Regions from separate parts of the Vibrio sp. Of14-4 genome, predicted to be linked through region 1. Evidence: predicted binding sites of a transcription regulator. Region 1 holds the regulator's gene; each other region holds the start of a gene.
The links. Region 1 encodes PurR, which represses purine synthesis genes. Its sites were predicted from a motif close to TNANGNAAACGTTTNCNTNA; they were not measured.
Positions count from the first base shown of each region.

Region 2: a site for PurR is predicted at 2,264-2,283, ahead of purL (phosphoribosylformylglycinamidine synthase). Genes of this name have one in related genera too.
Region 3: a site for PurR is predicted at 2,426-2,445, ahead of purE (5-(carboxyamino)imidazole ribonucleotide mutase). Genes of this name have one in related genera too.

Region 1 is NZ_JAKRGI010000001.1:113,559-117,219, forward strand. Features, by position in the region: gene MHN79_RS00510 (DUF2007 domain-containing protein) at 7-336, opposite strand; gene MHN79_RS00515 (TVP38/TMEM64 family protein) at 339-1,028, opposite strand; gene MHN79_RS00520 (TfoX/Sxy family DNA transformation protein) at 1,152-1,745, opposite strand; cyclic di-GMP riboswitch class I at 1,936-2,022, opposite strand; gene purR (HTH-type transcriptional repressor PurR) at 2,162-3,169, opposite strand; gene torD (molecular chaperone TorD) at 3,386-3,661, opposite strand, start outside.
Region 2 is NZ_JAKRGI010000009.1:124,073-127,733, reverse strand. Features, by position in the region: gene purL (phosphoribosylformylglycinamidine synthase) at 1-2,129, opposite strand, end outside; gene mltF (membrane-bound lytic murein transglycosylase MltF) at 2,416-3,661, shown strand, end outside.
Region 3 is NZ_JAKRGI010000021.1:70,807-74,467, reverse strand. Features, by position in the region: gene aroE (shikimate dehydrogenase) at 1-752, opposite strand, end outside; gene hemF (oxygen-dependent coproporphyrinogen oxidase) at 823-1,740, opposite strand; gene MHN79_RS17640 (L-threonylcarbamoyladenylate synthase) at 1,763-2,320, opposite strand; gene purE (5-(carboxyamino)imidazole ribonucleotide mutase) at 2,516-3,001, shown strand; gene MHN79_RS17630 (5-(carboxyamino)imidazole ribonucleotide synthase) at 3,005-3,661, shown strand, end outside.

The DNA of each region.
Region 1 (3,661 bases):
TGCGCTTTATTCATAGAGGTCAGATTCGTCTCTATTGATCTCGCTACATTTCCAACACAACCCAAATTGCTGTTCATTGAGCTCTCCACATTGGGTGCACTGCCATTTTAAATCTGATGGTGTTTTTTGTTGATACTGTTCGATGATTGACAGCGCTTGCTTATGTTGACTGATATTCAAAAGCCAAACACAGGGGGAGGTACTATCATCGAAAGGAAGTTCTCCTTGTAGCCCTACGATTCCATCTCCTCTGACTTGGCAATGTATTTGCTGTGATTTTAGAAGTTCACAGACTATATGAACTTCTATTACATTAGCGGTTGAGAAAATTTTCAAAACTAACTCTCATTTTGAGTTTGTGTCGCTCCTTTGAATTTTCCCATCACCCATTTAGTGACTACTGGGAATAGCCCAAGTAGAGCAAATGATAGTAATACCGGAGCAGATACGATACCCGATAGGCTTTCTATTTGTGCCAATTGTGTGCCTGCATTGAGATAAACCGCGGTACCCGGCAGCATTCCCAATTGGCTTACCAGGTAAAAACGAGCAGTAGATATTGGTGTTAGCCCCATTAGAAGGTTTATTAGGAAGAAAGGAAATACAGGTATTAGGCGAAGCGAAAATAAATAGAATGCCCCATCTCTAGCCACTCCGTCATTGATTGCTTTTAATTTGTCGCCAAATTTGGTTTGCACCCAATCTCGAAGTAAAAAACGACTGCTGAGAAAGGCGAGAGTCGCACCTATGGTGCTTGCAAATGAGACAAGTAAAAGACTGGCCCAAAAGCCGAATAAAGCCGCACCTAGAAGCGTCACAACGGCAGCGCCTGGAATGGAGAAAGCAGTAATGGCGACATAGGCAAGAAAATAACTTATAGCGGCTAGTGCAAAGTTGTTATTTATAAACTCAGATAGCGAGGCTTGTTGAGCTTTAGCATTTTCTAAAGTGAGATATTGACCAAAGTTAATGCCAAGAAACACAATCAGTCCGACGAGCAGAACTCCTAACACGAGTTTTTTATTCATAGAGGCTTCCTAAATATGAGTAAAGGGATATGAAAATAAGAACAGTTGAAAAGAAGTAAAATTTCAAACAGAAAATAAAAAAGCCAACCTAGCTGGCTGACTTAGTTTCAAAGCATGTTGTGATTAGCTATTAAGAAGACTTTCTAACTCCGCTCTGCGAGTAGTAGGAATAACTGACCAATGTTTGCCTTTTATAGCGCCTTCTAAAGCCCAGAGCAACTCAATTGACACCTCTGCAGGGTGCGTTGCTTGAATCGCCTTAAACGCCTTTACTGACCCTATTTGTTCTAAATTTTCGACGCTATCGATTCCGGCTTTCTTTAACATACGTTCTGTTGCCAGTCGAAGGTTAGGTAAGTCTTTAAGTCGAGTCGGCCTAGCTTTAGCTTGTGTCGTCTTTTCTTTCTTGGCCACTTCTAGAGAGCGATAGGCTAAAGAAAGCGCTCGCTCCTCACAAGTTGCAATGTCATCAGTTAACGCAAAGTATTTTGTAACAACGGGGAACCCACGTTTTTTATATACGTATGGTGTTAAGCCCTCAGTTTTAAATTGATTGGCTAGTTTGTCATCGGCGCGGATGTGTAGCTTATCGTTAACGACTAATGCGAACATTATGTCGTCTGCGAAGATGCCGAATCCGCCGAACATTGAGCGCGATTTTATCTGACCAAGCTGATCAAAAAGTCGCATCGATTCTTTAAGTATTGGTTTATCCATGCTGTTTTATCTCGGTGTATATTTTATTATACGCCACCAAAGCCAGGTCCGAGAGATTAGCAAAATAATGCAGGTAAAATGTTGATAAAGAAGTCATACATTTTTTAGAACAGACACATGTGGCTACCGAAACATCAAATCACTAGTCCATGTATTGTTTTAAACGGTATGATAGTTTGCATTTTTGCCCATCGGCAACTCCGCTACCTTTCAGTTCCCTGAGTCAGGCCGGAAGCTTTGCGTCCCACTCTTTCGAGTTGGTTTGCCCTGTTCGTGGCATTAGTCGAACAATTTAAGAATAAATAAGATTTGAGGTAAGTATCACAACGTGATTGAATAAGTGTGATATCGATCCAAATATTTTGTGTCAAAATGATAGAGTCGGCTAATAGTTTAACTTATCAGCCGGTTCGTATTCATTCACTTAGATTGTAAACCGTATCACGAATCACAATCTCTGGATGCATTTCGAAAACACGCTTTTCATGCTCTTTATCTTTGATACGTTCCAAAAGAATTTCAAACGCATTTTTGCCTACGCGACGTTTAGGTTGGTGCACAGTAGTAAGTGGTGGAGAGAAGTATTCAGCGAGCTCTATATTGTCATAGCCGATAACTGAAATCTGTTCAGGTATTTTAATTCCTTTTTGCTGCAGTCTGCTCATTAGACCAAGAGCCATAGTATCATTGAAACAAAAGACAGCCGTTGGTTTGTTATCCATTGCGACAATTTTATCTGCGGCGAGCACGGCAGTATCGCATTCGAAGTTGCCTTCGAGAATCCAGTCCTCGTTAATTTTTAAGTTAGCTTCACTCATTGCTCGGCGAAACCCTTGTATACGTTCTTGGCACGCTGCTTTCTCAAAGTGCCCACTAAGACATGCGATATCTTTATGACCGTGTTCAATTAGGAATTTTGTTGCTAGATAGCCGCCTTCTTCGGAGTTATCGATTATTTTATCGGCTTGAGAGCTTTCTGGACCCCAGTCCATGATGACTTTAGGGATATCCTTTTGGCGGTCAAGCATTTCACTGAGTTCTTCGGTTAGGTCGGAACACATTACTAGAATACCATCAACACGTTTTTCGGCGAGCATACGTATATAATCACGTTGCTTCTCATATATTCCACCAGTGTTACACAGTATGAGAGTATAGCCTTGGCGGTAACAATAGCTCTCTACACCATCGATGACTTCAGAAAAGAAAAGATTAGTAGATTGAGTGACAAGCATGCCAATAGTACGGGTACTGTTACACTTTAGGCTTCTCGCTACAGCGCTTGGAGCATAGTTTAATTCAGTCACTGCCTCCATCACTTTTTCTTGAGTTGCTTCTGCAACAAAGCGAGTTTTATTTATTACATGAGAAACAGTTGTTGTCGACACGCCGGCTAAGCGTGCTACGTCTTTGATAGTGGCCATAAGGTTCTGTCCTGTCGATGACTGCCGTGAACTTGCATCAAAAATTTGTGTAAGTGGGCAGTAAGTATCAGAAACACAAAAACCGCCCTATTTAGCGGTTTATCTCTAGTTCTGTCAGTTTTTATCGTTTTCGTTCTCGATTTTATATCGCAAAGGCTTTAAGGGCAAACAAAAACCTAAATTCTAGTAGGCTTTCCATCACATATTTGTGTCTAATTACTCACCTTTTAGAAATGAGTAATCCTGTTTGATAAACGCAAGAGTGACTTCTGTCACTGATGCATAAAAGCCGAAATTATCCAGTTTCTGACACTTATCTACAAACGAGGGGATCCAAGAGAGAAGACGGGCTTCAATAAATTGTGCTTGTTCCTGCATCGAAGTTTCCATCTCCTTCGGTTGCATTAGCTTGTTGGAGCAAATGATTAGGTGGCCGAGAAAGTCTAATTCTACAGCAATGTGATCAGCCGGCTCATTAAGGCTTTTATTCAC
Region 2 (3,661 bases), on a different contig from region 1:
GCAGCAAAATCAAGTAGAGCGACGGGGGTGCGCTCACCCATTGACATAGCTTCGCCGTGGTAAGTGTCATAACTTGCCGCTGTGACTGCGCAGTTTGCGACAGGCACCTGCCAAGGACCAACCATTTGGTCGCGAGCAACTAGACCTGTGACCGAGCGATCACCTATGGTGATGAGGAAGGTTTTCTCTGCAACCGCAGGAAGGCGTAATACGCGATCAACGGCTTGACTAAGGTCGATACCTTCTCGCTCAATCGCAGGGCTATCGACTTTAAGCGTGGTCGCATCACGATGCATCTTAGGTGGCTTGCCAAGTAAGATATCCATTGGCATGTCGATAGGCGTATTATCAAAGTGAGCATCTTCTAGAGTCAGATGGCGCTCCTCTGTCGCCTCACCAACCACTGCGTATGGCGCACGCTCTCGCTGACAAATGGCTTCAAAAACAGGCATGTCTTCTTTCGCCACTGCCAGTACGTAACGCTCTTGAGATTCATTACACCAGATCTCAAGCGGGCTCATTCCCGGCTCATCATTTGGCACATCACGCAGCTGGAATTTACCGCCGCGCTCACCATCATCGACCAGCTCAGGCAAAGCATTAGAAATACCGCCAGCGCCCACATCGTGAATAAAAGCAATAGGGTTTTTATCGCCTAGCTGCCAGCAGCGGTCGATCACTTCCTGACAGCGACGCTCCATTTCTGGGTTTTCACGCTGCACTGAAGCAAAGTCTAAATCTTCCGCTGATTGACCAGATGCCATTGACGACGCGGCGCCACCGCCAAGACCGATATTCATCGCAGGGCCGCCGAGCACAATCAGGCTCGCGCCGATTGGGATGTCTTTTTTCTGTACGTGCTCATCGCGAATATTGCCCATACCACCAGCGATCATGATTGGCTTGTGGTAACCACGTATCTCTTCACCAGCGTGTGAGGTCACTTTCTCTTCATAGGTACGAAAGTAACCTAGTAGGTTAGGACGGCCGAACTCATTGTTAAACGCAGCCCCGCCAAGTGGGCCTTCAAGCATAATATCTAGCGCGTTAACAATACGGTCAGGCTTACCGAAATCGGTTTCCCAAGGCTGCTCAAAACCTGGAATGCGTAAGTTAGAAGTGGTGAAACCTACTAAACCCGCTTTAGGCTTACCGCCAATTCCGGTTGCGCCTTCATCGCGAATTTCACCGCCAGAACCTGTCGATGCACCTGGCCATGGAGAAATAGCAGTTGGGTGGTTGTGAGTTTCAACCTTCATCAAGATGTGCGCATCTTCATGATGATAAGTATATTGACGCGAGTTTGGATCAGGGAAGAAGCGGCCAACTTTTGAGCCTGTCATTACCGCTGCATTATCTTTATACGCTGATAGTACGTGCTCAGGTGTTGTCTCATAAGTGTTTTTAATCATCTTAAACAGAGACTTAGGCTGCTCAACACCGTCAATCGTCCAATCTGCATTAAAGATTTTGTGACGGCAGTGCTCTGAGTTTGCCTGAGCAAACATCATAAGCTCGATATCATTGGGGTTACGGCCAAGCTTGGTAAAGTTTTCCACCAAATAATCGATTTCATCTTCTGCTAGGGCCAAACCAAGCGACACGTTAGCTTTTTCAAGCGCCGCGCGTCCGCCCGAGAGAATATCCACATCCGCAACCGGTGCAGGCTCTGCAACTGTAAATAGTGCCGCAGCCGATTCAAGTTCAGTAAACACCACTTCCATCATGCGATCATGAATAATGGCTTTGACCTGGTTTAGTTGAGCGTCAGATAGCTGACTTGATGCTTGCAGATAATAAGCCGTACCACGCTCTAGACGTTTGATTTTTTCTAGGCCACAGTTATTGGCAATATCGGTTGATTTAGAAGACCAAGGTGAGATGGTACCAGGGCGCGGAGTAACCAAAAGTAACAGACCTTGAGGCGCATGCTCTTCTATCGTTGGCCCATAAGTCAAAAGCTTTTCAAGTTTCTCAAGCTCAGACGCGTTTAGGTCTTCAGTTAGATCAGCAAAATGCATAAACTCAGCGTAAACTCCTATAATAGGCAAGTCTTGTTCACGGCAAAGTTCGAGTAGTTTGTTAACACGAAACTCAGAAAGAGCTGGGGAGCCACGCAAAATTCTCATGTGCTTAGGTCTCTTATATTAAGGTAATATGGGAATAAATTCAGAAGGTTATATCAATACCTTGCAAACTTATGCCGATGCTACCTCTGTGTGACGAGCGCATTATAAAGGATTTATTTTTGTGATGTAACACCAAAAGCAACCGTTTGCGTCATTTTTTTCAGCAAATTTGAATTACCGCAACAATCGTAATTTCAAATCTTTCGTCGCAACGGGGCCTGATTGGCTTGCCTTGTCACGACACTTTGATATAAATGCTCATAATGGAAGTATGAGAATGTGGTCAATGAAGAAGCATTACTTAAACCCTATGACATATCTTGGCGCACTGCTGTTTTCTGCCTTGATGCTGTCTGGCTGCCAAATCGAATCTGAGCCTAAAAGCGACTTAGACCAGATCCGTGAACGCGGCGTCTTGCGCGTCGGAACATTAAACAACCAGATTTCTTACTATATTGGTCCAGATGGTCCTGCTGGTTTGGATTACGAATTGGCGCGAGAGTTCGCCAATGAACTCGGCGTTCAACTTGAGATGAAACCCGCGTATCGCATTTCATCACTCTATCCTGCCCTTGAGAAAGGAGAGATTGACATCATAGCAGCAGGGTTGATTTCATCCCCTGAGCGCACGGAACGTTTTAGACCGGGTCCTGCTTATTACTATGTCAGTCAGCAAGTTGTATATAAAAAAGGCAACTGGCGACCAAGAACGCTGGAGCAGTTGGTCAGTAGACATGATGCTGATGGTGAACAAGAAGCTAAGCTTAAAATCGTCAGCGACTCGCATGTTAAAAAAACACTCAATACACTAAGAGAAAAGGACCACCCAGATTTTGTGTTCGAGGTTGATCCCGAAGCTGAAGTCAGTGATTTACTCAAACAAGTCGCCCAAGGTGAGCTGATGTTCACCGTCGCCGATTCGGTCGAATTGTCACTGTCACAACGTGTTTATCCAGAGATTGCCGTGGCGTTCGAGCTTACTGAAGATCAACCGATTTCATGGTTTGTACGCCGCTCTGAAGACGAAAGCCTTTACGCTCTGCTGATTGAGTTTTTTGGCTACACCAAACAATCTGGCCACCTTGCGTCTCTTGAAGAGAAATACATTGGCCACATAGGTAGCTTTGATTACGTCGATACCCGCGCATTTATCCGCGCTCTCAATTCTAAATTGCCGCAATGGGCACCGCTATTTAAGCAATATTCGGATGAATTTGACTGGCGATTAGTCGCAGCATTGGCTTATCAAGAGTCTCACTGGAACCCGAAAGCAAAATCGCCGACCGGAGTACGCGGTATGATGATGCTGACCTTGCCTACAGCTAAAAGTGTCGGAGTGACTAACCGCCTTGACCCTCAACAGTCGGTACGAGGCGGCGTTGAATATCTGCGCCGCATGGTGTCTCGCATCCCCGACTCTATTGCGACACATGAAAAAATCTGGTTTGCTCTCGCTGCCTACAACGTAGGTTACGGGCATATGATGGATGCAAGAAGACTAACCAAAAAACAAGGTGCCAGCCCCGACTCTT
Region 3 (3,661 bases), on a different contig from region 1:
TCCGCAGCTTGGCCGACAAGCATGCCCAAACCATCGTAAACGGAGACGGCTCCACTATCTATTGCCCACTGACAAAAGGAAGTATTACCTTTTCCATACATCATATCGTAAGCAATGCTGGATGATGAAAAGATCGCACTAGAGATATCAGGCACCTCACCGGTTAAACTGGCAGATGTTGAGTTAATGATCACATCAAAAGTTTCCAGCACAGCATCCATTGATTGGGCAACAACCTCACCATAAGGCTGGAAAACTTCTGCTAACTCCTTGGCCTTACTGTGTGTACGATTGGCAATAACTATCTTAGCTGGCCCCTGCTCAAGTAGCGGCTTTATAACCCCGCGAGCAGCCCCACCAGCACCAATAAGCAGAATACGAGTACCTTCAAGCTTTACCCCATGTCGAAGTAAGTCTTGAACAAGGCCTTCTCCATCAGTGTTATCACCTAATATTTGCCCATCGGAAAATTTTTTCAGTGTATTGACCGCACCAGCAAGTTGAGCACGTTCAGTAAGCTTGGTCGCCATTCCAAAAGCCTGCTCTTTAAATGGTACTGTGACGTTACACCCTTGACCACCTTGGCCAAAGAAAGCCTGAATAGTTTCTTCAAACCTGTCGATAGGCGCTTGCTCTGCGGTATAAGCGATAGGCTGGTCGGTTTGCTGTGCAAATAGCGTATGAATATATGGCGATTTACTCTGACTAATCGGATTACCAAAAACCGCATAACGCTCTTTCTGTTCTGTCATGTCCTTAACCTAATAAAAAAGGTTTACTCAATATCAATGACACTATCATCAACTCTCTCGAGAGCAAAGCCTACCAATCTCTCGGTTTTAGGAAATGCTTATAAAGCTTCGCTTCATGGCTATCCTCTTCAACCTGATAGCCGTATTCCCAGCGAGCCAATGGCGGCATAGACATTAAAATTGACTCAGTTCGGCCGCCACTTTGCAATCCAAACAAAGTGCCGCGGTCAAAAACTAAATTAAACTCAACGTATCGACCGCGACGATATAACTGGAACTGGCGCTCTCTATCACCAAAATCAGTGTCTTTACGTCGCTCAACTATGGGTAAATAGGCCTGAGTATACCCTTCACCAACTGCTTTTATATATGACAAGCATTTATCAAATTCCCAATGATTAAGATCATCGAAAAACAAGCCACCCACTCCACGCGTTTCGTCACGATGAGGCAGATAGAAGTATTTGTCACACCAAGCCTTATGCTCGCGATAGACGTGCTCGCCAAACGGAGCACACACTTTCTTGGCGGTCTCGTGCCAATGGCGAGCATCTTCTTCGAATGGATAAAAAGGTGTTAAGTCAAAGCCACCGCCAAACCACCAGATAGGCTCTTCACCGTCTTTTTCAGCAATGAAAAAGCGCACATTAGCATGGGAGGTGGGGACATAGGGATTATTAGGGTGCATCACTAACGATACCCCCATAGCTTCAAAACGTCGACCCGCTAATTCAGGACGATGAGCCGTTGCTGAAGCAGGCATTTCTTGGCCTTCTACATGTGAAAAATTCACTCCACCTTGCTCAAAAACCAACCCATTAGTCATAACGCGGGTGCGCCCTCCGCCACCTAGCTTCTCTCCAGGTTCTCGACTCCACGCATCTTCTTTAAACTTGGCGGCTCCATCTACCTGTTCCAACTGCTGACAGATTGAATCTTGTAGTTCAATTAAAAATTGTTTTACTGCTTGTTTGTTGATGGCTGACATTTGTCTTACTTCCCTAACAGAATTAACCTTGTCTCAAAACCTTAGATGTTTTAGCGTCACGAATCTCACTCGGCTTATCTCTTCCACCAGTTTCACCAACCAAAATTGCCGACAATCGGTTTCCTAACTGCTGCTCCACTTCTTGTGTTGTCATACAAGGAGGCTGACCACTCAAGTTAGCACTGGTCGAAGTTAACGGTTTTCCAAAAGCGTTACACATCTTTTGGACTAAGGGGTGATCGGTAACACGTACTGCTATCGAATCGAATTGACCACTCACCAAGTTTGAAACTTTATCACTGCACGGCATAATCCAAGTGACCGGGCCAGGCCAGGTGCTATGAACTTGATTCAGCTGCTGCTCGGAAAGCTGAGACTCATCTATATATGGCAATAACTGCTCATAGCTAGCAGCAATTAAAATCAAGCCTTTCTCAACAGGTCTTTGTTTTAACTCCAGCAGTTTTATAATGGCTTCCTGGCTATCGGGATCGCAACCAACACCAAACACTCCTTCGGTTGGGTAAGCGATGACCTCACCATTGTTAAGAGCCGATAACACTTGCTCAAAATTATCCACGGATTTTTCCTGTATGATTGCACTTGAAGAACCAAAGTTTACAAATATTCTTCTCTAATGCCTAAAGCTATTTGATGACAAATCACACTCATCATTATCAAAAGCGAGCGCAAACGTTTGCTTGAGGTGAAAATCCTCGTATAATACTGGCAAATTTATCTGCTCATCTAAAAGAGTTGAATTAAGGAGTTGAAGATGAAAGTCGGTATCATCATGGGTTCGAAGTCTGATTGGCCAACCATGAAGCTGGCAGCAGAAATGCTGGATCAGTTTGGAGTAGAGTACGAAACAAAAGTAGTCTCAGCTCATCGCACCCCACAACTTCTTGCCGATTACGCCAACAGCGCTAAGCAGCGCGGATTAAAAGTGATTATTGCCGGCGCAGGTGGCGCTGCCCATTTACCAGGTATGGCCGCAGCTTTCACTAGTCTTCCTGTATTGGGTGTGCCAGTTCAGTCGCGGGCTTTAAAAGGCATGGACTCCTTACTTTCCATCGTACAAATGCCAAAAGGCATCGCAGTTGGAACTCTCGCTATTGGCGAAGCAGGTGCAGCCAATGCAGGCATCCTAGCCGCGCAAATCATAGGTACTCATGATGAAGCTGTGATGGCAAAAGTTGAGGCTTTTAGAGATCAACAAACCGAAACCGTTCTCGCTAACCCTAATCCAGCTGAGGAGTAACCCATGCAAGTGTTAGTGCTTGGCGCAGGTCAATTGGCACGTATGATGTCTTTAGCTGGCGCCCCTCTGGGCATCAAGGTCATAGCCTATGACGTCGGTAGTGAAGAAATTGTTCACCCTCTGACACAGGAAAAAATAGGTAAAGGACTGGCTAATGCCATTGAGAAGGCCGATGTCATTAGCGCGGAATTTGAGCATATACCGCATCCAATCTTAGATGAGTGCCAAGGAAGTGGGAAACTTCTTCCCTCATCTGAGGCCATAAAGTGTGGCGGTGACCGACGCATGGAAAAAGCGCTACTGGATAAAGCCAAAGTTCGCAGCGCCAAGTATCATGTTATTCAAACCAAAGAGGACTTCACTCAAGCAATCGAGCAGATCGGTATCCCTATGGTGCTAAAAAGCGCCCTTGGTGGATATGACGGCAAGGGTCAATGGCGCCTAAAAAACCATGAGCAGATAGAGTCGATTTGGCAAGAGATGAAAATCTGTATTGAATCAACAAATGATCAAGCCATTGTTGCTGAAGAATTCGTGCCATTTAACAGGGAAGTATCCTTAGTTGGCGCTCGCGCAAAAGATGGGACAGTCAAGGTTTATCCGTTGGCAGAAAATATCCACACTGAGGGTGTATTGAGCATATCAACCGCTATTGCTAAT